DNA from 2 places in the Butyricicoccus sp. AF18-9LB genome. Region 1 is predicted to be linked to the other one. Evidence: a T-box and tRNA genes for the amino acid it is inferred to sense, from the RefSeq annotation. Region 1 holds a T-box; the other holds one or more tRNA genes.

Region 1 (10,936 bases):
CTATGATAAGGTCGATCTGACGATCGACAGCCATGCAGATTCGTGGATCTTAGCGGTTGTTACCGGTTGAGATTGGGCAAAACAGACCTGAAACGAGGGTTTTCGGGTCTGTTTTTGTGCATAACGCGAAAAATTCCGATTTCAACAAAAAATCGCTGAAAATTTTGTGCAAACACTTGACTTTTCTCCGAAAGTATTGTACTATGTATAAGAACTTGCGAGAGCAAGTTAAAACGCGATGATACCGGAGATTGCTGCTATGAGCAGGTAACTTCGGTGGAGTAGGTCCGACAATCGGGCGGTTGAGATAACTGCTATCAGCTGAATTCAGATATTCAGCAAAAACGCAATGTTCATGCGTAAATTCGGGACTCGCGGCGCGTGCGCCGTCAAGCCGATGGTTTGAACCACTTACGTTTCTTATCGTGACCGGATTGTTGCGCTGCGGAGTCAGTGCGCCCGGTTATTTTCATGCCCGTTGCGTGATACGCACGGCGGAGTTGCAGTTTCTCTCCGTAGCGAGTCAAAACATTATTTAATGTATGGCACACATACGAGGAGGAAATTCCACAATGGCAAACGCACAGAAGATTCGCATTCGCCTGAAGGCGTATGATCACGAGCTGATCGACCAGTCCGCAGAGAAGATCATCGAGACCGCTAAGCGCAACGGCGCTAAGGTTTCCGGCCCGATCCCGCTGCCGACCGAGAAGCAGATCGTTACCATCCTGCGTGCTGTTCACAAGTACAAGGATTCTCGTGAGCAGTTCGAGCGCCGCACCCACAAGCGCCTGATCGACATCATCAACCCGAATCAGGCTACCATCGAGGCTCTGACCACTCTCGACCTGCCGGCTGGCGTCGAGTTCGAGGTTAAGCTCTAATTTAAGTTAACAAGCTGACCGGATTAACCCACCGGCGGTTTGAAGCCCTGCCGCGACACGCGCGGCGAGGTCATGTTGGCGGTCAAATGCCGTCAACCAATAACCTTTGAGGAGGAAAAACAAATGCTGAACAAAGCAATCATCGGCAAGAAGGTCGGTATGACCCAGATCTTCAATGCTGACGGCAAGGTTATCCCCTGCACCGTAATCGAAGCAGGTCCTTGCGTTGTAACTCAGCTCAAGACCGAAGAGAAGGACGGCTACAATGCTGTACAGTTCGGTTTTGAGGATGTTAAGGAAGCTCGCCTGAACAAGCCCCAGAAGGGTCACCTGAAGAAGGCTGGCGACTCCCTGAAGAAGTACCTGAAGGAGTTCCGTTTTGAGGACTGCACTCCGTTCCAGCTCGGCGATGTTGTTAAGGCTGACATGTTCGTTACCGGCGATTATGTTGACGTTACCGGCACTTCCAAGGGCAAGGGCTACGCTGGCGTAATCAAGCGCTTCAACGCATCCCGCCTGAAGGAAACCCACGGTACCGGCCCTGTACACCGCCATGCGGGTTCTATGGGCGCTTGCTCTGATCCGTCCAAGATCATGAAGGGCAAGATGATGCCGGGTCACATGGGCGCTGAGCAGGTTACTGTTCAGAACCTGGACGTTGTAAAGGTTGACGCTGAGCTTAACCTGATCGCCGTTTGCGGCGCAGTTCCGGGCCCGAAGGGCGGCATCGTAGTGCTGAAGAACACCGTTAAGAACAACAAGGTTGCCAAGGGCGAGGCTGGCATCAGCAAGAACCCGCAGAAGGCTTCCGCAAGAAAGTAAGGGAAGGAGGAGCAAATCATGCCTACAGTAGCAGTTTTTGATATGACCGGTAAGAAGACCGGCGAGATGGAGTTGAACGCGGCTGTTTTCGGTATCGAGCCGAACATGACCGTTGTACACGCTGCAGTAAAGAATTATCTGGCTAACCAGCGTCAGGGCACTCAGTCCACGCTGACCCGCGCCGAGGTTCGTGGCGGCGGCATCAAGCCGTGGCGCCAGAAGGGCACCGGCCGTGCTCGTCAGGGTTCTATCCGCTCTCCGCAGTGGACCCATGGTGGTATTGCCCTCGGCCCGAAGCCCCGTTCCTACAACTACAGCCTGACCAAGAAGACCAAGCGTCTGGCTATGCTGTCCGCTCTGTCTGCAAAGGCAGCAGCAGGCGAGATCATCGTAATCGATGGCCTGGATATGGGCGAGATCAAGACCAAGTCCTTCGTTGGTTTCCTGAACGCAGTTGAGGCAACCGGCAAGAGCCTGGTAGTTACTCCGGAAGTTCGCACGAACGTTGTAAAGTCCGCTGCAAACATCCCGGGCGTACGCACCACGATCGCGTCTACCCTCAATGTATACGACATCCTCAATGCTGACAAGTTCATCATCGACAAGGCAGCAGTTGAGAAGCTGCAGGAGGTATACGCATAATGAAGTACGCATACGACATTATCAAGAAGCCGATCATCACCGAGCGTTCCATGATGGGCGCACAGGACAACAAGTACACCTTCGAAGTAGCGATCGATGCCGGCAAGGTAGAGATCAAGAAGGCTGTAGAGGAGATCTTCGGCGTTAAGGTTGCCAAGGTTAACACCATCAAGCTGCCGGGCAAGTGGAAGCGCATGGGCGTTCACGTTGGCAAGCGTTCCGACATCAAGAAGGCGATCGTAACCCTGACCGCTGACTCCAAGAAGATCGAGATCTTCGAGAACATGATGTAAAAACCACTTCGGCTGCTAAGGCGAGCCTGAGTGTTCCCGCGAAGCGGGTTTTCAATAGAATCTGCTTGCAGATTCATAAAAACCGGGAGCATGTATCACGGTTTTTATACAAGAGCGAAGAAAAGTTTCGTTGGTCGGAACTTTTCGCAGCCTTGGTTTCATCCGCGCTGTGCGCGGTGGAACCTCTCTCGTCTGAAAACGTGTTTTCAAACGAAGTAATTGTATGGGGAAGCCACCCCGATAATAACGTATCAAGGAGTTGAAATTCCAAATGGCTATCAAGACTTTCAACCCGACGACGCCCTCGCGCAGAAATATGACTGTGCTTTCCTACAAGGGTCTGTCTAAGGTGAAGCCCGAGAAGAGCCTTCTCGAAAAGGTCAAGAAGACCGCTGGCCGCAACAGCTACGGCCGCATCACCGTTCGCCACATCGGCGGCGGCAACAAGAAGAAGTACCGTATCATTGACTTCAAGCGTCAGAAGCTCGACGTTTACGCCGAGGTTAAGACCCTGGAGTATGATCCGAACCGTTCCGCTAACATCGCTCTCATTCAGTACGAGGACGGCGAGAAGGCATATATCCTCGCTCCCGAGGGCCTGAAGATCGGCGACAAGGTCGTTTCTTCCAAGGATGCCGACATCAAGCCCGGCAACTGCCTGCCGGTTGAGAACATTCCGGTTGGTACCATGATCCACAACATCGAGCTGTACCCGGGCAAGGGCGCACAGCTGGTTCGTTCCGCAGGCGTCGGCGCTCAGCTGATGGCTAAGGAAGGCGGCAAGGCAATGGTTCGTCTGCCCTCCGGTGAGCTGCGTTACGTCCGTCTGGACTGCAAGGCTACCATCGGCGTTGTTGGTAACTCTGATCATTCTAACGTACAGCTGGGTAAGGCTGGCCGTACCCGTCATCTGGGTATCCGCCCGACCGTTCGTGGTTCTGTAATGAACCCGTGTGATCACCCGCACGGCGGCGGCGAAGGCAAGAGCCCGATCGGTCGTCCGTCTCCGGTTACCCCGTGGGGCAAGCCGGCTATGGGTTACAAGACCCGCAAGAAGAACCACCGCACCGACAAGCAGATCGCTCGTCGTCGCAACGGCAAGTAAGAAAGGAGTTATCTTAATATGGGCAGAAGTGTTAAGAAAGGCCCTTTTGTGGCTCCTGAGCTTATCAAAAGAGTCGTTGAAATGAACGAAAAGGGCGAGAAGAAGGTCCTCAAGACCTGGTCCCGCGCTTCCACGATCTTCCCTGAGTTCGTCGGTCATACTATCGCAGTACACGACGGCCGCAAGCACGTTCCGGTATACGTTACCGAGGACATGGTTGGTCACAAGCTGGGCGAGTTTGCTCCCACCCGTACCTACAAGGGTCACGCGGGCAGCAAGACCTCCAATAACGGCAAGTAAGGAGGAGTTAAAGTAACATGGAAGCAAGAGCTATTGTACGCAACGTACGCATGACCCCGCGAAAGATCAAGCTGATCTGCGATCTGATCCGCGGCAAGGATGCGGGCGAAGCTATGGCCATCATCATGAATACCCCCAAGGCAGCATGCGAGCCGATGGAGAAGCTCCTCAAGAGCGCAGTTGCCAATGCCGAGAACAATCACGGCATGAACACCGACAAGCTTTACGTTAAGGAAGTTCACGTCGGTCCCGGTCCGATCATGAAGCGCGTTATGCCGCGTGCACAGGGCCGTGCATTCAGAATCCTCAAGAGAACCTCGCACATCACGCTGGTTCTTGGCGAGAAAGAATAAGGGAGGGTAATCAATGGGCCAGAAAGTAAATCCGAACGGTCTCCGTGTCGGCGTTATCAAGAATTGGGATTCCCGTTGGTTCGCTAAGGACAATGTGTTCGGCGACCTCCTCGTGGAAGACTACGAGATCCGTAAGGATCTGAAGAAGCGTCTGTACGACGCAGGCGTTCCGGCGATCGAGATCGAGCGCAAGAACGACGAAATCAAGATCATGATCCAGTGCGCACGTCCCGGCATGGTTGTCGGCCGCGGCGGCGAGGACATCAAGAAGCTCGAAGAAGAGCTGACCAAGAAGTACGGCAAGAAGGTTCGCTGCTCCATCATCGAGATCAAGAACCCGGACACCAACGCTACCCTGGTTGCTGAGAACATTGCAGCTCAGCTCGAGAAGCGCATCGGTTTCCGCCGTGCAATGAAGCAGTCCATGGGCCGTGCAATGCGCATGGGCGCCAAGGGCATCAAGGTTTCCTGCGGCGGCCGTCTGGGCGGCGCGGAAATCGCACGCACCGAGCATTACCACGAGGGCACCATTCCGCTGCAGACCCTGCGTGCGGACATCGACTATGGTTTTGCTGAAGCTGCGACCACCTACGGCCGCATCGGTGTTAAGGTATGGATCTACAAGGGTGAGGTTCTCCACGGCGGTCCGCGTCTGGGTCGCTCCATTGAAGCTCCGAAGCCGGCATTCGAGCGCCGCGATCGTCGCGGTGACCGTCGCGGCCGTCGTGACTTCAACCGTGGTGAGCGTCGTGCTCCCCGTCAGGAAGGAGGCAACCGTTAATGCTGCTCCCTAAGAGAGTTAAGTATCGTCGCGTTCATCGCGGCCGTATGACCGGCAAGGCTACCCGCGGTAACTTCGTATCGAACGGTGAGTTCGGTATCCAGGCTACCGAGCCGTGCTGGATCACCTCGAATCAGATCGAGGCAGCCCGTATCGCTATGACCCGTTACACCAAGCGTGGCGGTCAGGTATGGATCAAGATTTTCCCCGACAAGCCGGTTACCAAGCATCCGGCTGGTGCTCGAATGGGTTCCGGTAAGGGCGCACCCGAGTACTGGGTTGCAGTAGTTAAGCCGGGCCGTGTACTGTTTGAGATCGCAGGCGTTTCCGAGGAAGTTGCTCGTGAGGCACTGCGTCTGGCAAGCCACAAGCTGCCCTGCAAGACCAAGTTCGTTGCCCGTGAGAAGAATGGCGGTGAAGCATGATGAAGGCATCTGAGATCAGAGAACTGACGGCTGAGGAGCTGTCTGCAAAGCTCGGTGAGCTGAAGAAGGACCTCTTCAACCTCCGTCTGCAGCTCGCTACCAATCAGCTCGACAACACCAACAAGATCAATGAAGTCAAGCACGACATTGCTCGTATCAATACCGTTATCCGCGAGAAGCAGATCGCGGAGAAGGCATAAGGGAGGGAAACGAATATTATGAGCGAAAGAGCATTACGCAAAACGCGAGTAGGCAAGGTCGTTTCCGATAAGATGGATAAGACCATTGTCGTAGCAATTGAGGATCGTGTAGCACATCCTCTGTACAAGAAGGTTATTCCGCACACCTATAAGCTGAAGGCACACGACGAGAACAACGAGTGTGGCATCGGTGATAAGGTTAAGGTGATGGAGACCCGTCCGCTGTCCAAGGACAAGCGCTGGCGCCTGGTCGAGATCATCGAGAAGGCAAAGTAAGGAGGAGAGCACATGGTTCAGCAGGAAAGCTTTCTGCGTGCAGCTGACAACAGCGGCGCAAAGGAACTGAAGGTAATCCGTGTTCTCGGCGGCTCCGCACGCAAGTACGGCAACATCGGTGACGTAGTTGTTTGCTCGGTGCGCAAGTGCACCCCGGGCGGCGGCGTAAAGAAGGGCGATGTCGTTAAGGCAGTTATCGTCCGCACCGTTAAGGGCCTGCGCCGCGCTGACGGCAGCTATATCCGCTTTGACGAGAACGCTGGCGTTATCATTCGTGATGACAAAAACCCCCGCGGCACCCGTATCTTTGGGCCTGTCGCTCGTGAGCTGCGTGACAAGGATTACATGAAGATCCTGTCGCTTGCTCCGGAAGTACTGTAAGGAGGTCGCCAACAAATGAACAATTTGCACGTTAAGACGGGCGACACCGCAGTCGTTCTTTCCGGCAAGGAAAAGGGCAAGCGCGGCAAGATCCTGTCCGTAAACCCGAAGAAGGGTATGGTAGTAATCGAAGGTGTGAACATGATCAAGTGCCACACCAAGCCCCGCCGTCAGGGTGAAACCGGCGGCATCATCGAGCGCGAGGGTGCGCTGCGTGCCTGCAAGGTAATGCGCGTATGCCCGAAGTGCGACAAGCCGACTCGTGTAGCGCACAAGTTCACCGAGAACGGCACTAAGCTGACGGTGTGCAAGCACTGCGGCGAAACGCTTTAAGAAGAGGAGGTTGCAATAAATGGTTCCGAATATGAAAGCAAAGTATACTGCGGAAGTTGCGCCTGCTCTGATGAAGAAGTTTCAGTACGAGAGCGCAATGCAGATCCCGAAGCTCGACAAGATCGTAATCAACGTCGGCTGCGGTAAGGAAGCAAACGGTAACTCCAAGGTTATCGAGGCTATTGTCCGTGATATCACCCTGATCTCCGGCCAGAAGCCGATCATCACCCACGCTAAGAAGTCCATCGCAAACTTCAAGCTGCGTGACGGCATGCCGGTAGGCGTTAAGGTAACCCTGCGCCGTGACCGCATGTGGGAGTTCCTGGATCGTCTGTTCAACGTAGCTCTGCCGCGTGTACGCGACTTCCGCGGCATCAACGGCAACGCATTTGACGGCCGTGGCAACTACGCTCTGGGTCTGAACGAGCAGCTGATCTTCCCGGAAATTTCCTATGATCAGATCGACAAGATCCGCGGCATGAACATCGTTATCTGCACCACTGCAAATACCGATGAAGAAGCAAAGGAGCTGCTTACTCTGATGGGCGCTCCGTTTGAGAAGTAAGGAGGAGAAGTTAAATGGCTAAGAAGTCGATGGTTCTCAAGCAGCAGGCTAAGCCGAAGTTCTCCAGCCGAGCTTACAACCGCTGCAAGATTTGCGGCCGTCCGCACGCTTACCTGCGTGATTTCGGTATCTGCCGTATCTGCTTCCGCGAGCTGGCTTACAAGGGCCAGATCCCGGGTGTCCGCAAGGCATCCTGGTAAGGAAGAGCGATTTCAAAAAGGAACCCGTAAGGGTTCCTTTTTTTATGCTCTAACGGTGGGCAGAGACCATTTCTGCACCGACTGATCGGGGCACGCGAACTGCGTAAGCGGCCTCGCCCCTAACGGGCGGCAGCCTTTTTCAGCACCGGCTGAGCGGGGTACGCGAACTGCCGCAGGCGTGTTCGCCCTTTCCGGGCGGGGAGTTTTTCGCTGCACCTCAGCGGGGAGTGCGCTGACGCCGCGCGGGCGCACAAGAGGGTAGACACCTGCGGTTTCCACCCTCTTGTGAATCTCCCCTTTCCCTTGGAGAGTCTGGCGCAGATTTCCTATATGTGACCGCTGCGAAAAAAGGGAACGATAGAGGATTTTTTCTACCGTAGGGGAGCACAGTGTGCTCCCATTTCTCTACCTATTCGCAGTGCCAGACAGTTTACTGCTACACAGGCGGTTTGGTCTCCGCAGGCGCGACACAAGGTGAATTGCCCGGAGGACAAGAGAGGGTCCCCTGGGGATGACAGTGCCGCGCAACGCTTTTGTGTGTTGTTACGGACGGCACCTGCGGGTTTAATAATTGGTACAATCTATCTCGTAGGGTGCGCCGACCTCGGCGCACCGCTAAACAAAGGAAAACATCACGTTAAATCTTTGTTTTAACGAAAAAATCCGGTTTTCCTCTTGCATTTTCCTGCAAAATGTGTTTTAATAATTCTGTTATGAATATTCCAATGCGATGAGCAGGAAAAGTAACGCTGTGTTCCTCTTTCTCAGAGAGAACGGTCCCATGGCTGCAAGCCGTTTATCGAGGTATGGCGCGAAGTTCCCCTGTGAGCACCGGTGCTGAATAGATGCAGTAGGCGCCGGCGAAGTAACGCTCCGTTACCGGCGTTCAATGAGTGCCCGATTTTTTTCGGGAATCAGGGTGGTACCACGGAAGTTTTACGCCTTTCGTCCCTAATTTTAGAGGGATGAAAGGCGTTTTTTGTTTCATTAGGAATTACTAACTACTAATTGGTATAAGAGACCATCCCTTATATACAAGCCAAAGAAGGAGAATTGGTATGAAAGAAAAGCTGCAAGGCATTTTGCAGACCGCGAAGGAGCAGCTCGCTGCCGCGAAGGATTCGCGCGCGCTGGACGAGGCCCGCGTTAAGTTCCTCGGCAAAAAGGGTGAGTTGACCGCGCTGCTCAAGGGCATGAAGGACGTTGCTGCAGAGGAGCGTCCGGTTGTTGGTCAGCTGATCAACGACGTTCGTGCGGAGATCGAAACCATCATTGAAAAGCAGAAGAAGCTGATCGAGCAGGCTGCGCTCGAGAAGAAGCTGGAGGCTGAGACCATCGACGTTACCCTGCCGGGTGAGGACGTTGTCATCGGCAAAAAGCATCCGCTGAACATCGTGCTCGATGAGTTCAAGGAGATTTTCCTCGGTCTGGGCTTCTCCATCGCGGAAGGCCCGGAGGTCGAGCTCGACCACTACAACTTTGAGGCTCTGAACATTCCGAAGGATCATCCGGCACGCGACACGCAGGATACCTTCTATATTTCGGATAACGTTGTGCTCCGCACGCAGACCTCTCCGATGCAGGTCCGCACGATGGAAAAGCGCAAGCCGCCGATCCGCATTATTGCGCCGGGCCGTGTTTACCGTTCGGACGCCGTTGACGCAACCCACTCTCCGCTGTTCCATCAGATCGAGGGTCTGGTTGTCGATAAGGGCATCCGCATGAGCGACCTGAAGGGCATTCTCGAGCTGTTCGCAAAGAAGCTGTACGGCGAGGACACGGTTGTTCGTTTCCGTCCGCATCACTTCCCGTTCACCGAGCCGTCTGCGGAGATGGATATCCAGTGCTACCGCTGCCACGGTGAAGGCTGCCCGCTCTGCAAGGGCGAGGGCTGGATCGAGATCCTCGGCTGCGGCATGGTTCACCCCAAGGTGCTTGAGATGAGCGGCATCGACCCGAATGAATACTCCGGCTACGCCTTCGGCATCGGTCTGGAGCGTATGGTTATGGGCCGCTTCAAGATCGACGATATCCGTCTGTTCTATGAGAACGACGTTCGATTCCTGCACCAGTTCTAAACCTGCACCCGTAGGGCGGGATGACCTCATCCCGCCGCACTCTCCCGCATGTTACAAGCGATACGTATTATCGTAGGGCGCGACGACCCCGGCGCGCCGCTCGTAAGTATATGCAGGCGGCAAATACGGCGCGCCGAGTCGTCGCGCCCTACGGACAACAATAACACCAAAAGGAGTGTTCCTATCAATGAAACTGCCATTATCCTGGCTTTCGGATTATACCGATATGAACGGCATCACCCCGAAGGAGTATGATGCCAAGCTGACTATGTCCGGCTCCAAGGTCGAGGAGGTTTACTACCTCGGCGCGGAGATCGACAACGTTGTGACCGGCAAGATCCTCGAGGTTGTCGATCACCCGGATTCCGACCATCTGAAGATCTGCCAGCTCGATGTCGGCAAGGAGGAGCCGGTGCAGATCGTCACCGGCGCACCCAATGTAACGCCTGCGTCCGTTGGCGAGATCTGCCCGGTCTGCCTGCACAAGTCCACCCTGCCGGGCGGCGTGAAGATCACCAAGGGCAAGCTGCGCGGCGTGCCGTCCAACGGCATGATGTGCTCGTTCCAGGAGCTGGGTCTGTCCCACGGCTGCGTACCGTATGCGTGCGAGAACGGCATCCTGTTCCTGCCCGCCAGCACGCCGGTCGGCGAAGACATCAAAAAGGTACTCGGTCTGGACGACTGGGTTTCCGATTTTGAGATCACATCCAACCGTCCGGACTGCCTGAGCGTGATCGGTCTGGCCCGCGAGACTGCGGCTACCTTCGACCGTCCGTTCAGCGTTAAGACCCCGGAGGTAAAGGGCGTTGGCGGTAACATCAACGAGTATATGTCGGTTGAGGTTAAGGATACCGACCTGTGCCCGCGCTACACCGCCCGCATTGTTAAGAACATCAAGATCGAGCCCTCTCCGGCGTGGATGCGCGAGCGCCTGCATGCCTGCGGCGTTCGTCCGATCAACAACATCGTTGATATCACCAACTATGTTATGCTCGAGTACGGCCAGCCGATGCATGCGTTCGACTACAAGTGCCTGTCCGACGGCCGCATTGTTGTCCGCCGTGCCCGAAACGGTGAGTCCATCCAGACTCTGGACGGCGTAGATCACGACCTGAGCGACAAGATGCTTGCCATCTGTGACAACGACAAGCCGGTTGCTGTTGCAGGCGTTATGGGCGGCGCAAACTCCGAGATTATGGACGACACCAAGACCGTCGTTTTCGAGTCCGCAAACTTCCACGGCGCTACCGTTCGTATCACCGCAAAGGCGCTCGGCATGCGTACCGAGGCCTCCGGCC
Region 2 (10,936 bases), on a different contig from region 1:
GGTGCCGGGGCGAAATACCGTGTCGCTGTAACCGGTGATGATGCCATTGGACACACCCCACCGAACCGCGGTCAGGAAGGACGCGTCCTCCGCGACATCCTGAAAGGTAAGCACTGTGTCAGCCACAGGCGCATGCTCCATGCGGTACAGCGCCTGCACCAGACAGGCGCGGGTCGCAGGTGCATCTGCGGCAAAGGTGTATTCCGAAATGCCGTCCATCAGATTGGACTGTACGGCGAATTCCATGGCCTGCTCGGCCCAGTGCGGCTTTAGATCGGAATAATCGGCGGCAGCGGTGCCGGTCAGCATCGAAAGACTGAGCATTACGGCCGCCGCGGTATAGCGATGTTTTTTCAAAAGAGTAAACCTCCGTGATTGTTTTCGCGCAGAAAATCATGCGCGTGGTTTATACACTTTCACAATTTATCATTATAACACCGCGGCAGGGCAGGCCGCAATAGCAATTCTTTGCAATATCAGCAGAGAATCACTGCAGATTCTCGATGAGTTTACGGCAGGTATCGGCGGACAGGCTGCTGTACAGGTGATAGACGATGTCATCTTGCGTCCAGAGGAGCGTGACCGTGCCGTTTTTCTCGATCATCGTAACCGGACTGCCGTGCAGAGCAAATTCGGTAACAGATGCGTTTTCCGTGTCTACAAACTTGTGTGCCTCTGAAGTATCTGTAATCCGGGTGCAGGTCAGGTCAAGAAAATCGGTAGTGCTTTCGTAGGTGACGGTATAGCCGTTGGGCGTGCTGCGCTCATCGGTTTTGTGCATGGCATCCGGCAGGCCGGACAGAACCGGCGGCGTGAACGCCTTGCTGCTGGTTTCGGACGGCAGGGCAGACGAAAAACGATAGTCGGTCAGGTCGTTAAACACGCGCACGACAGTATTGATTAGCGATACGCGGTATGACTCTACGCTCATCGAGCAGCCGAACGAAACCGCAGCGGAAAGCAGCAGAACAGCGGCCGTGCGGCGCGCAAGACGAAGGCTCCGGTTGAACGCCGCAGAGTGCTTTTGCGCACGCATCAGACGGCGCATTTCGCGCCGGAATTTTCGGGAGAAACGGTGCTCGGGCAGCGCATCCGGCGTGCAGGCTTGCAGCCACAGTTCGCGCGCTTCGGCGGCCTGCGCGGACAGCATTTGGACTTGTCTGCGTCCGAGTCGATCATTGCCAGATAGAGAAACATTGTTACGCCTTCCTGCCTGTTATTTTAGCAGATTATAGCATATTGTGCCTGATTATGCAATCTGAAGAACGGATTTACAGGCTGTTCTTCTCATGTCGAAAAAATTTCTAGGGCAATACCGCACAATTAAAGCTGCGGCGCTTTGCGGAAATTTCGCGCCCTGACTTTGTTGCGATTTCACGGTAATACATCAAGTATTACCGCAAAACCGCGCCTCGTCAGTACGCAAAATTTACTCGCAAATCGCTCTTGTCCAATTATGCGGTATTGCCCTATTTTTTTGCGGAAGAGTGTCACAAAACCGGAAGGGCATTCGTCTATATAGTATGAGCAGGGCAGGAGAGCCGGAAAGGAGGGATTGCGTGGATAGTGAAAACTGGACTTGATTGATTCACAAACCAGCCTGTTGGCTGCCGTGCCGGCCAATGACGAGATTTGCAGAGAACGCTATCCGACATTTCAAATGGCAAGGCAGGCGGCAGACAGTATAAATGACCAGACATACATAAAGGAGGCGCGATTCAGTTGAACTATTTTGGGCTGCACCGTGTGGCTGCTCCCGCATGAAAAGGATAGAGCGGCGGACTTGTTGTGGGGACAAATCCGCCGTAAAACGGAAGAGAAAAGTGATACAGTCGCAGACTGAGCTTCTGTGACTGTTTTCGCCTGCTTGCAGAATATACAAAGAATTTTGAAAAAAGTTGTTGACATTTCCGAGGGAATATAATATACTAAACAAGCGCTGTAAAAACGCCTCTGTAGCTCAGTCGGTAGAGCAGGGGACTGAAAATCCCCGTGTCGGTGGTTCGATTCCGCCCGGAGGCACCATTTTTTAATGAGTGCCATTGGCACTCATTAAAAAATAATACCTCCGTGCTGAGGAATCGAAAGCTGGCTCTTGGAAATATGCCGGTGGCATATTTCAACCAGCGTGGCTTTTTCCGCAGAAAAAGCGATTCCGCCCGTGAGCGTTAAACCCGAAGCGTCCGGTGACTAATCGGCACTGACAAAAATCGCGTTAGCGCGAAAATAAACTGAATATGCGGCTGTAGCTCATCTGGTAGAGCGCCACCTTGCCAAGGTGGAGGTAGCGAGTTCGAGCCTCGTCAGCCGCTCCAAATCAAAGGGCACCGATGTCATTCGGTGCTTTTCTTTTTATCCGCAGCACACTCGCTTCCTCCACCTTCATAAAATCGGAGGTCGGGGTCCCCGTGAAAGCCTGCGGCTTTTGCGGGGTGTGGATGCGAGTTCGAGCCTCGTCAGCCGCTCCAATTAGAAGCACCGAGTAAAATCGGTGCTTTTGTTTTACCCAAAACCGCCGGCCGCCGCTAATTCTTTGTCGGTTTACTGCTTCATCATGATAATACAATAACCGCTTTGCATGAAATTCCTCTTATCAGAAAATGAAATTTATGAAAAAATACAAAATTCACGTTTGCAGCAGAGAAACAAACGTAAACTGCGAAAGAACGCTTGTGACACCCCGCCAAATATGCTATAATGAGCCTATATTTATTAGGTTTACAGTTTACAGATAAGGAGCTTTCGACGTGAAAAATCGCGAGCAAATTCGTAATTTCTCCATCATTGCACATATTGACCACGGCAAATCTACGCTGGCAGACCGTCTGCTGGAGCAGTGCAAGGCCGTTTCCGTGCGTGAAATGGAGGAGCAGTTACTCGACAATATGGAGCTTGAGCGTGAGCGCGGCATTACCATCAAGGCGCGCGCTGTCCGCATGGAATATACCGCGGACAACGGCAAGACCTACGAAATGAACCTGATCGACACCCCGGGTCATGTGGACTTCAACTATGAGGTTTCACGTTCTCTGGCGGCGTGTGAGGGTGCGCTTCTGGTCGTTGATGCGGCACAGGGTATTGAGGCGCAGACGCTCGGCAACACCTATCTTGCCATTGACGCCGGTCTGGAGGTCGTGCCGGTCATCAACAAGATCGACCTGCCGGCGGCAGACGCGCCGCGCGTCAAGAAGGAGATCGAGGATATCATCGGCATTCCGGCAGAGGACTCGCCCGAAATTTCCGCAAAAATGAATATCAACATTCACGAGGTGCTCGAGCGTATCGTAACCGATATTCCGGCGCCGGAGGGCGATGCGGATGCGCCGCTGCGTGCGCTCGTGTTCGACAGCCAGTACGACCCGTACAAGGGCGTTGTCGTTTACATGCGCCTGCTTGACGGTAAGATCTGCCCGGGCATGAAGGTCAAAATGATGGCCACCGGTGCCGAATTTCAGGTGCTTGAGTGCGGCTATATGCTGCCGCTCGGTCTGTCTCCGCAGCAGGAGCTGTGTGCGGGTGAGGTTGGCTACTTTACCGCCTCTATTAAAAAGGTGTCCGACACCCGCGTGGGCGATACCGTTACCGGTGTGGAAAATCCGACGCCGGAGGCGCTGCCCGGCTATCGTCCGGCACGTCCGATGGTATTCTGCGGCATTTACACCGAGGACGGCTCCAAGTATCCCGATCTGCGTGACGCACTTGAAAAACTGCAGCTGAATGACGCGGCACTGTCGTTTGAGCCGGAAAGCTCGGTCGCACTCGGCTTTGGTTTCCGCTGCGGCTTCCTCGGTATGCTGCACATGGAGATCATTCAGGAGCGTCTCGAACGTGAGTTTGACCTCGATCTTGTTACCACCCTGCCGAGTGTTATCTACGAGGTCAGCAAGACTGACGGCACCGTGCAGCGCTGCGACAATCCGCACGACTATCCGAGTCCGGATGTCATCGAGGAGGCCCGCGAGCCGTATGTTAAGGCATCCATCATGACGCCGCAGGAGTTCGTCGGCAATATCATGCCGATGTGTCAGGACCGACGCGGCATCTTCAAGGATATGCAGTATCTGGACTCCAATCTGGTCGAGCTGCACTATGAAATGCCGACCGGTGAGATCATTTATGACTTTTTCGACGCGCTCAAGGCTCGTACCAAGGGTTATGCGTCGCTCGACTATGAATTTATCGACTACCGCAAGAGCGATCTCGTTAAGGTCGATATGCTGCTCAACGGCGATCAGGTGGACGCGCTGTCCTTTATCGCGCACCGCGACAAGGCCTACGGCCGTGCCCGCCGTATCTGTGAAAAGCTGAAGGAAAATATTCCGCGCCAGCTGTTCGAGGTGCCGATTCAGGCAGCCATCGGCGGCAAGGTTATCGCCCGCGAGACGGTCAAGGCGCTCCGCAAGGACGTACTGGCTAAGTGCTACGGCGGCGATATCACGCGTAAGAAGAAGCTGCTCGAAAAGCAGAAGGAAGGCAAGAAGAAGATGCGTGCGCTCGGCACGGTTCAGCTGCCGACCGAGGCTTTTATGGCTGTGCTTAAACTCGATGAGGAAAACTAACGCTGCAACAGGCGGCAAGCTGCTCGGCCTCTACCTGCACATCCCGTTCTGCGTGAAAAAGTGCGCGTACTGCGATTTTTATTCGGTCACGGATGCGTCGCTCAAAGCCGATTACACGGCGGCGCTGATTCGTGATATAAAGGCGTACGGCGAACGCTGCTCCGGTTACACGGTCGATACCGTGTATATTGGCGGCGGCACGCCGACCTGCCTTGGCGCAGACTATCTCAGCAGGATTTTACAGGCGGTCGGGGCGTGCTTTGCGATTGCGGAAAACGCCGAAATCACGGTGGAATGCAATCCGGAGAGCACGGATCAAGCGGTGCTGGAGGCCATGCACGAGCACGGCGTCAACCGGCTCTCGTTTGGCGTGCAGGCGGCGCATGACACCGAGCTCAAACGCATCGGCCGTATTCACGACTTTGCGCAGGCACAGACAGCCGTAGAACTCGCGCGGCAGTGTGGCTTCGCCAACATCAGCCTTGATTTGATGTACGGCCTGCCGGACCAGACGCAGGCGCAGTTTCTCGACTCGGTGACACAGTGTTTGACGCTGAACCCGCAGCATTTGTCGTGCTACGGACTCAAACTGGAGCCTGCAACACCGATGGGACGTGAAAATCCGGTTCTGCCGGATGATGATACGCAGGCAGATACCTATCTTGCCATGTGCAGGCTGCTCGGCAGGAACGGCTTCGAGCACTATGAAATATCAAATTTCGCAAAACCGGGTTTTCGTTCCCGGCATAATTTCAAATACTGGGATCTTTCCGACTATCTCGGACTGGGACCGGGTGCCCATTCCTTCCTGAATGGCCGCCGGTTCGCGTTTGCCCGGGATATCAGGGCTTATATCAGCGGTGAGAGCATCCCGCAGGACGAGGAGGAGGTCTCGGACTTCCGGCGGCAGGGCGAATACCTGTTGGTGCGTCTGCGGACCTCGGACGGTGCGGATATGCACGATCTCGAAAACCGATACCATGTCAGCACGGCTCCTTACGAGCAGGTATTCCGCATGCTGGAAAAACACGGTCTTGCCGCCCACGAGGGTACACGGTGGTATCTCACCGAACAGGGGTTTCTGGTTTCCAACAGCATTATCAATGCTGTGGTGGAAGCCGGAGAATAATTGAGAACGACGGATTCTCAATTTTCCATTATTCATTTGTTTGTGATAAATTAACATATACGCAAAAATGGAGGAATCAACATGCGCGCAGTAATCACAGTAACAGGCAAGGACCGCACCGGTATCATCGCCAAGATCTCGAACACGCTCTATGAGCATCAGGTCAACATCATCGACATTTCTCAGAATGTAATGGACGATGTATTTGCAATGGTCATGCTGGTAAACATTGATAAGTGCACCGTAGACTTCAACACGCTCATCGACCTGCTTGACAAGGATGGTGAGGAGCTCGGCATGAAGATTCACACCATGCATGAGGACATCTTCGACGCAATGCACAAAATCTGACAAATTGATGGAATCGAGAGCAGGTAACCGATTCTCAACTCTCAATTTTTCAGGAGGTTTAGTTAAATGTCTATGATCAACACGAAAGATATTCTGGAAACCATTAAGATGATCGAGGAGGAGCACCTCGACATTCGTACCATCACGATGGGCATTTCGCTGCGCGACCTTGCGGCGGACGACATTAATGTGCTGGCGGACAAGGTATACGACAAGGTAACGCGCCGTGCGGAAAAGCTGGTTGCCACCGGCGAGCAGATTGAGCGCGAGCTGGGCATCCCGATCATCAACAAGCGTATTTCGGTAACGCCGATCGCCATGGTCGGTGCGACCTCCTCGGCGAACAGCTATGTGCCGCTGGCCAAGGCGCTTGACCGTGCCGCTGCGACTACCGGCGTTAACTTCGTCGGCGGCTTCTCGGCTCTGGTGCAGAAGGGTTTTGCCAAGGGCGATGAAATCCTTATCAACTCCATTCCGGAGGCAATGGCGGAAACCAATCTGGTCTGCTCGTCGGTCAACGTTGCGTCCACCAAGGCGGGCGTCAATCTGGATGCCATCGGTCTGATGGGCCGCATCATCAAGCAGACCGCAGAACTGACCAAGGACAACGATTCCATGGGCTGCTCCAAGCTGGTCGTTTTTGCCAACGCGGTAGACGATAACCCGTTCATGGCCGGTGCGTTCCACGGCATCGGTGAACCGGAGACCGTTATCAACGTTGGCGTTTCCGGTCCGGGTGTTGTGCAGTCCGCAATTCGCCGTGCAGGTGACTGCTCCATCGGCGAGGTTGCCGATGTGATCAAGAAAACTGCGTTCAAAATCACCCGTATGGGTCAGCTGGTTGGCGCACTGGCAAGCCAGCGTCTGGGGGTTCCGTTCGGCATTGTTGACCTGTCTCTCGCACCGACGCCGGCGATCGGCGACTCGGTTGCGCGTATCCTCGAGGAAGTCGGTCTGGAGGTCTGCGGCGGCTGCGGCACGACCGCAATCCTCGCTATGCTGAACGATGCCGTTAAGAAGGGCGGCGTTATGGCATCCTCGAGTGTCGGCGGTCTGTCCGGCGCATTCATTCCGGTTTCTGAGGACGAGGGCATGATTGCGGCGGCTCAGGCAGGCGCACTGACCCTTGAGAAGCTCGAAGCAATGACTGCGGTATGCTCGGTTGGTATCGACATGGTTGCTGTTCCGGGTGACACCACCGCCGAGGTCATCTCCGGCCTGATCGCGGACGAAATCGCAATCGGCGTTGTCAACACCAAGACCACCGCTGTCCGTGTTATCCCGGCCATCGGCAAGGGAGTCGGCGATATGGTCGAGTTCGGCGGCCTGCTTGGCTCGGCTCCGATCATGCCGATCAAGACCGGTTCTCCTGCGAAGTTCATCAACCGTGGAGGTCGTATTCCGGCTCCGATTCAGAGTCTCAAGAACTAACTGCATAAAGCGCATAAAAAACAGCTCAGCAATGTCTGAGCTGTTTTTATGCTATGCCGGTGAGACGAAAAGACGCCCGCTCAAAACCACGCTTTCGAGCGAATACTGAAGAAAAACCGCGCCCTGCGGGCACATTTTTTCTTCCCTTGTATAAAAAGTCAGGTACACGCCTCGACTTTTTATGAATTTGCTCCGCAAATTCTATTTTATGCGTGCTGCCGCACGAAGCGTAAAAATTAAAATAATACTTTTTTGACAGACTGACGCCCGCTCGAAAATGAGCGGGCGTTTATGGTTTTTACCGATTCTCGTTGCCTTTCTGGCACATGGTAGTGAAAATCACGCCTGCACCGGAGACAACCCCTACGGTTATCCACAGTTTGGATGAGCCGCCGGACAGGTGCTCCTTGAAGCTGTCAGCCGTTGGAATATCGTTCTCTGCAATATCTGCAGCCGAAGCCTCGTTATCCCAGGTTTCACCGGCCGGAATCGGTCCATCAGGAATGTCGATAATGATCGGCTCGTAGGAAACCTCCGGAACATCGGAATCCGGACGGTTTACAGATAAATCGGTCTCATCGTTTGAGATCTCTGAAACGAAAGCAGCGTCCGTCTCCGGAGAATCTTCTGCTGCAAAAGCGCTGATGCTGAGCATATTCAGACTCAGGCTGGCGGTGGTCAGCAGAACCAGAAAACGCTTGCCTTTTCCCTTCATGAGTTCTCCCTCACTTTCGCATGAAATCAGAAGCATAAATCAATGCCGTTGCCTTAAACATAGTTTATCAGACAGCGGATACAGAAAGAGGGTATATTTTGCGAAATGACAGCATTTACCTGAAAAAATGTACAAGGCGTTAAAGCGGGCAACGAACACGGAAAAAGCCGTTCTGAGGTACAGAACGGCTTTAGAAAAGTTATTCCCACTGCTCCCAAACATCGGGCTGGTAGCCGACAGTTGCCTGACGGCCGTTGCGGACGATTGGCGTTTTCATCAGCGTGCCGTCCTCGAGCAGCTTTTCCTTCTTGTCCTCGTCGTAGGCGAGGTAGGAAAGCGACGCATAACTCTTGCTTTTCTGGTCGAGCAGGTTGTCCAGTCCACCGACAGCCTTCAGCACGCTGTCCAGTTCACCCTTGGACATGCCCTTTTGCGCAAGGTCGATCATCTGGAATTTAATGCCGCGTTCTTTGAACCAGCGCTGCGCCTTTTTGGTGTCAAAACACTTATTTTTTCCGAAAATCTGTATATTCATGCCGTAATCTCCTTTGCTCTGCTGTTTGCATTATAGCAGAACTGGGAGAGGAAAACAAGGGCAATACCGCATAATTGAACAAGAGCGATTTGCGCAAAGCGCCGCGGCAGCGCGACCGGAGCCTGCGCAAGGAACCGCAGCTTTAATTGTGCGGTGTTGCCCAAATCCTATTGCGGTCGGCGCAGGTGCAAAACGCCGCAGGTGCGTGTGAACGGATACAGCAGCACACAGACAAGTGCGGCGCATCGGCCAATCTCACACAGGAGGAGAGGCACTGCGAAGAATACCTCGCCGTGTCGGGCAAAATTGCCGATGGCAGCCAGTCCGGCGGCAGTGAATGCCGGATAGGGGAGCAGGGCAGCGGTGTTAGCTCCAAGCAGCAGCACTGTGCGCAGCAGCAGGAGTGCGAGCAATGCACCGCCTGCGCTGAGTCCGCGTGACACGCTTGCGGACAGCTTGGCCTCCGGCAGAGATAACGCCAGTACGACCGATACCGGCAGCAGGGAGTACAGAATATGCCGGAATTGCGGCAGCAATACTGCTGTCGGTGCGGAAAAGTTTGCGGGCGTAAGCTGCGTGAGTGTCAGCACACCGGAGAGCAGGAGTACCGCACCGGCAAGCCACGCAATCGGCAGTGCCCACATGGCACAGCGGTTGAGCCCCATTGAGGCCGTGAGCAGGATGCAGACTGTCAGCAGCACAACTGTGCTGCCGCATGAGCGTCCGGTGAACACGGTCTTCTGCAGGAAAATGCTCATGCGGGCGATGGATGCCAGCAGCGGAAACAGCGAGGTCAGGGCGAGCACCCATTGTGCAGGAGCTGAATGCCGAACCCGGTCGGACAGCCTTGCCGCTCCGATACCGGCCAGTGCACAGACCGTACACGCGAGTGCAGCGGCGTACACGCTCTGCCCGTCGGCGGGAAGATACAGTAATTCACTCATCGGCAGCAGGGCAAACAGCGCCGTACACCACCGCGGAAACAGCCGCTCACGCATAGGTGCCACCGCCAATCTCACCGTCTAAAAAGCAGTTCAGCCGTTCGTTTTTGAACACTGCTGTACCTGCCGGTGCCGTCTGTCCGAACGCATCCACGCGCAAGGCCGGAAGAATGGCTGTGCCGTCTGCGTGCAGCACATCGGTGACGCGGTACAGCGGCATATCCGGCAGAATACCGTCCTGCGCGGAGCGGTCAAGCAGCTCGCTGAGCGCGTACACCTCGTTATCGTTCTCCAGCAGCTCGGCGGCAGAGCCGTCCCGCACGACGGCTGCCCGCAGGCTGAGCCGCACATCGTTTTCACGGCAGAGATAGTCCGCCAGCGGAAGAATGCTCTCGGAAACTGCTTCCTCACTTAAAAGCAGCACCTGTGCATGGCTCAAATACAGGTCTCCCGGCAGGATACTGCGCAGATTGTGCAGCGCGTCCGTCACATCGGTTCCGGTAGCGGACAGGTAAGCCGGAGCGGCGGTGTCATCCGGCGAGTCCTGCCGCACAACCTCGGCGGTCAGGCAGTATACACCGTTTTTGCAGTCGAGCGCAAGTGCGGACACCGGCGAAACCTCTCTCGCACAGCCGCACAGCAACAGCAGCAGCGGCAGGAGTCTGAGCAGCTTCACGGGCGTTCCTCCTTCGACGGGCGTTTGACGGCAAAGCGGTCGCAGCGCATGAAAAACCATGGATAGCGAAGCCAGGTGTCCTCATGCTCGGCGGAGATGCGCGGCACCAGATTGAGCAGATACGGTACCGAGCACGAGTGCATGCGGCACAGTGCCGCGAGTGTTAATCCGAGTGCAAGACCAACGCCGTACAGTCCCCAGGAGGCTGCAGCAGCGAGCAGCACGAAGCGAAGCCACAGGGCAGCGGTCTGCAGCTTGGGCACCATCAGACCGGTGACACCCGCGATAGCGACTACGATAACGGTCGGTGCGGCGGCAAATCGCGCGGAAACCGCTGCGTCACCGAGCACCAGACCGCCGACAATGCTCATCGTCTGTCCCATGGCACCGGGCGTTCGCGCTCCGGCTTCCTTGAGTGCCTCGAGCACGAACAGCATGAGCAAAATCTCCCAACCGATGGGAAGGGGAACGCCGCGCTGTGCGGCGGAGACAGCGAACAGCAGCCGCGCGGGCACTAATTCTCGGTGATAGAGCATGAGTGCGGCGTACATGGCGGGAAACGTGATCGTGAATACAAATCCGATGACACGCAGGATGCG

Evidence for each region. A T-box is a leader RNA that pairs with one kind of tRNA and senses whether it is charged. The one in region 1 lies ahead of pheS (phenylalanine--tRNA ligase subunit alpha), so its partner is inferred to be a tRNA-Phe.
Region 2: it encodes a tRNA-Phe, which carries the amino acid that the T-box ahead of pheS (phenylalanine--tRNA ligase subunit alpha) is inferred to sense. The anticodon was not compared.

What each region holds. Positions count from the first base shown of each region.
Region 1 covers NZ_JAQCWA010000007.1:100,591-111,526, forward strand. Annotated here, with positions in the region: gene PGY33_RS06440 (anti-sigma factor family protein) at 1-70, shown strand, start outside; gene rpsJ (30S ribosomal protein S10) at 573-884, shown strand; gene rplC (50S ribosomal protein L3) at 1,011-1,706, shown strand; gene rplD (50S ribosomal protein L4) at 1,725-2,348, shown strand; gene rplW (50S ribosomal protein L23) at 2,348-2,641, shown strand; gene rplB (50S ribosomal protein L2) at 2,913-3,746, shown strand; gene rpsS (30S ribosomal protein S19) at 3,765-4,046, shown strand; gene rplV (50S ribosomal protein L22) at 4,064-4,399, shown strand; gene rpsC (30S ribosomal protein S3) at 4,413-5,180, shown strand; gene rplP (50S ribosomal protein L16) at 5,180-5,605, shown strand; gene rpmC (50S ribosomal protein L29) at 5,605-5,805, shown strand; gene rpsQ (30S ribosomal protein S17) at 5,824-6,081, shown strand; gene rplN (50S ribosomal protein L14) at 6,094-6,462, shown strand; gene rplX (50S ribosomal protein L24) at 6,478-6,795, shown strand; gene rplE (50S ribosomal protein L5) at 6,815-7,360, shown strand; gene PGY33_RS06515 (type Z 30S ribosomal protein S14) at 7,375-7,560, shown strand; T-box leader at 8,282-8,516, shown strand; gene pheS (phenylalanine--tRNA ligase subunit alpha) at 8,619-9,638, shown strand; gene pheT (phenylalanine--tRNA ligase subunit beta) at 9,826-10,936, shown strand, end outside.
Region 2 covers NZ_JAQCWA010000005.1:54,770-65,705, forward strand. Annotated here, with positions in the region: gene PGY33_RS04855 (S-layer homology domain-containing protein) at 1-357, opposite strand, end outside; gene PGY33_RS04860 (DUF4367 domain-containing protein) at 488-1,150, opposite strand; tRNA gene PGY33_RS04865 (tRNA-Phe) at 1,950-2,025, shown strand; tRNA gene PGY33_RS04870 (tRNA-Gly) at 2,240-2,315, shown strand; gene lepA (translation elongation factor 4) at 2,748-4,559, shown strand; gene hemW (radical SAM family heme chaperone HemW) at 4,546-5,688, shown strand; gene PGY33_RS04885 (ACT domain-containing protein) at 5,770-6,039, shown strand; gene PGY33_RS04890 (PFL family protein) at 6,112-7,470, shown strand; gene PGY33_RS04895 (hypothetical protein) at 7,769-8,185, opposite strand; gene PGY33_RS04900 (arsenate reductase family protein) at 8,385-8,720, opposite strand; gene PGY33_RS04905 (hypothetical protein) at 8,888-9,718, opposite strand; gene PGY33_RS04910 (Ger(x)C family spore germination protein) at 9,711-10,337, opposite strand; gene PGY33_RS04915 (spore germination protein) at 10,334-10,936, opposite strand, start outside.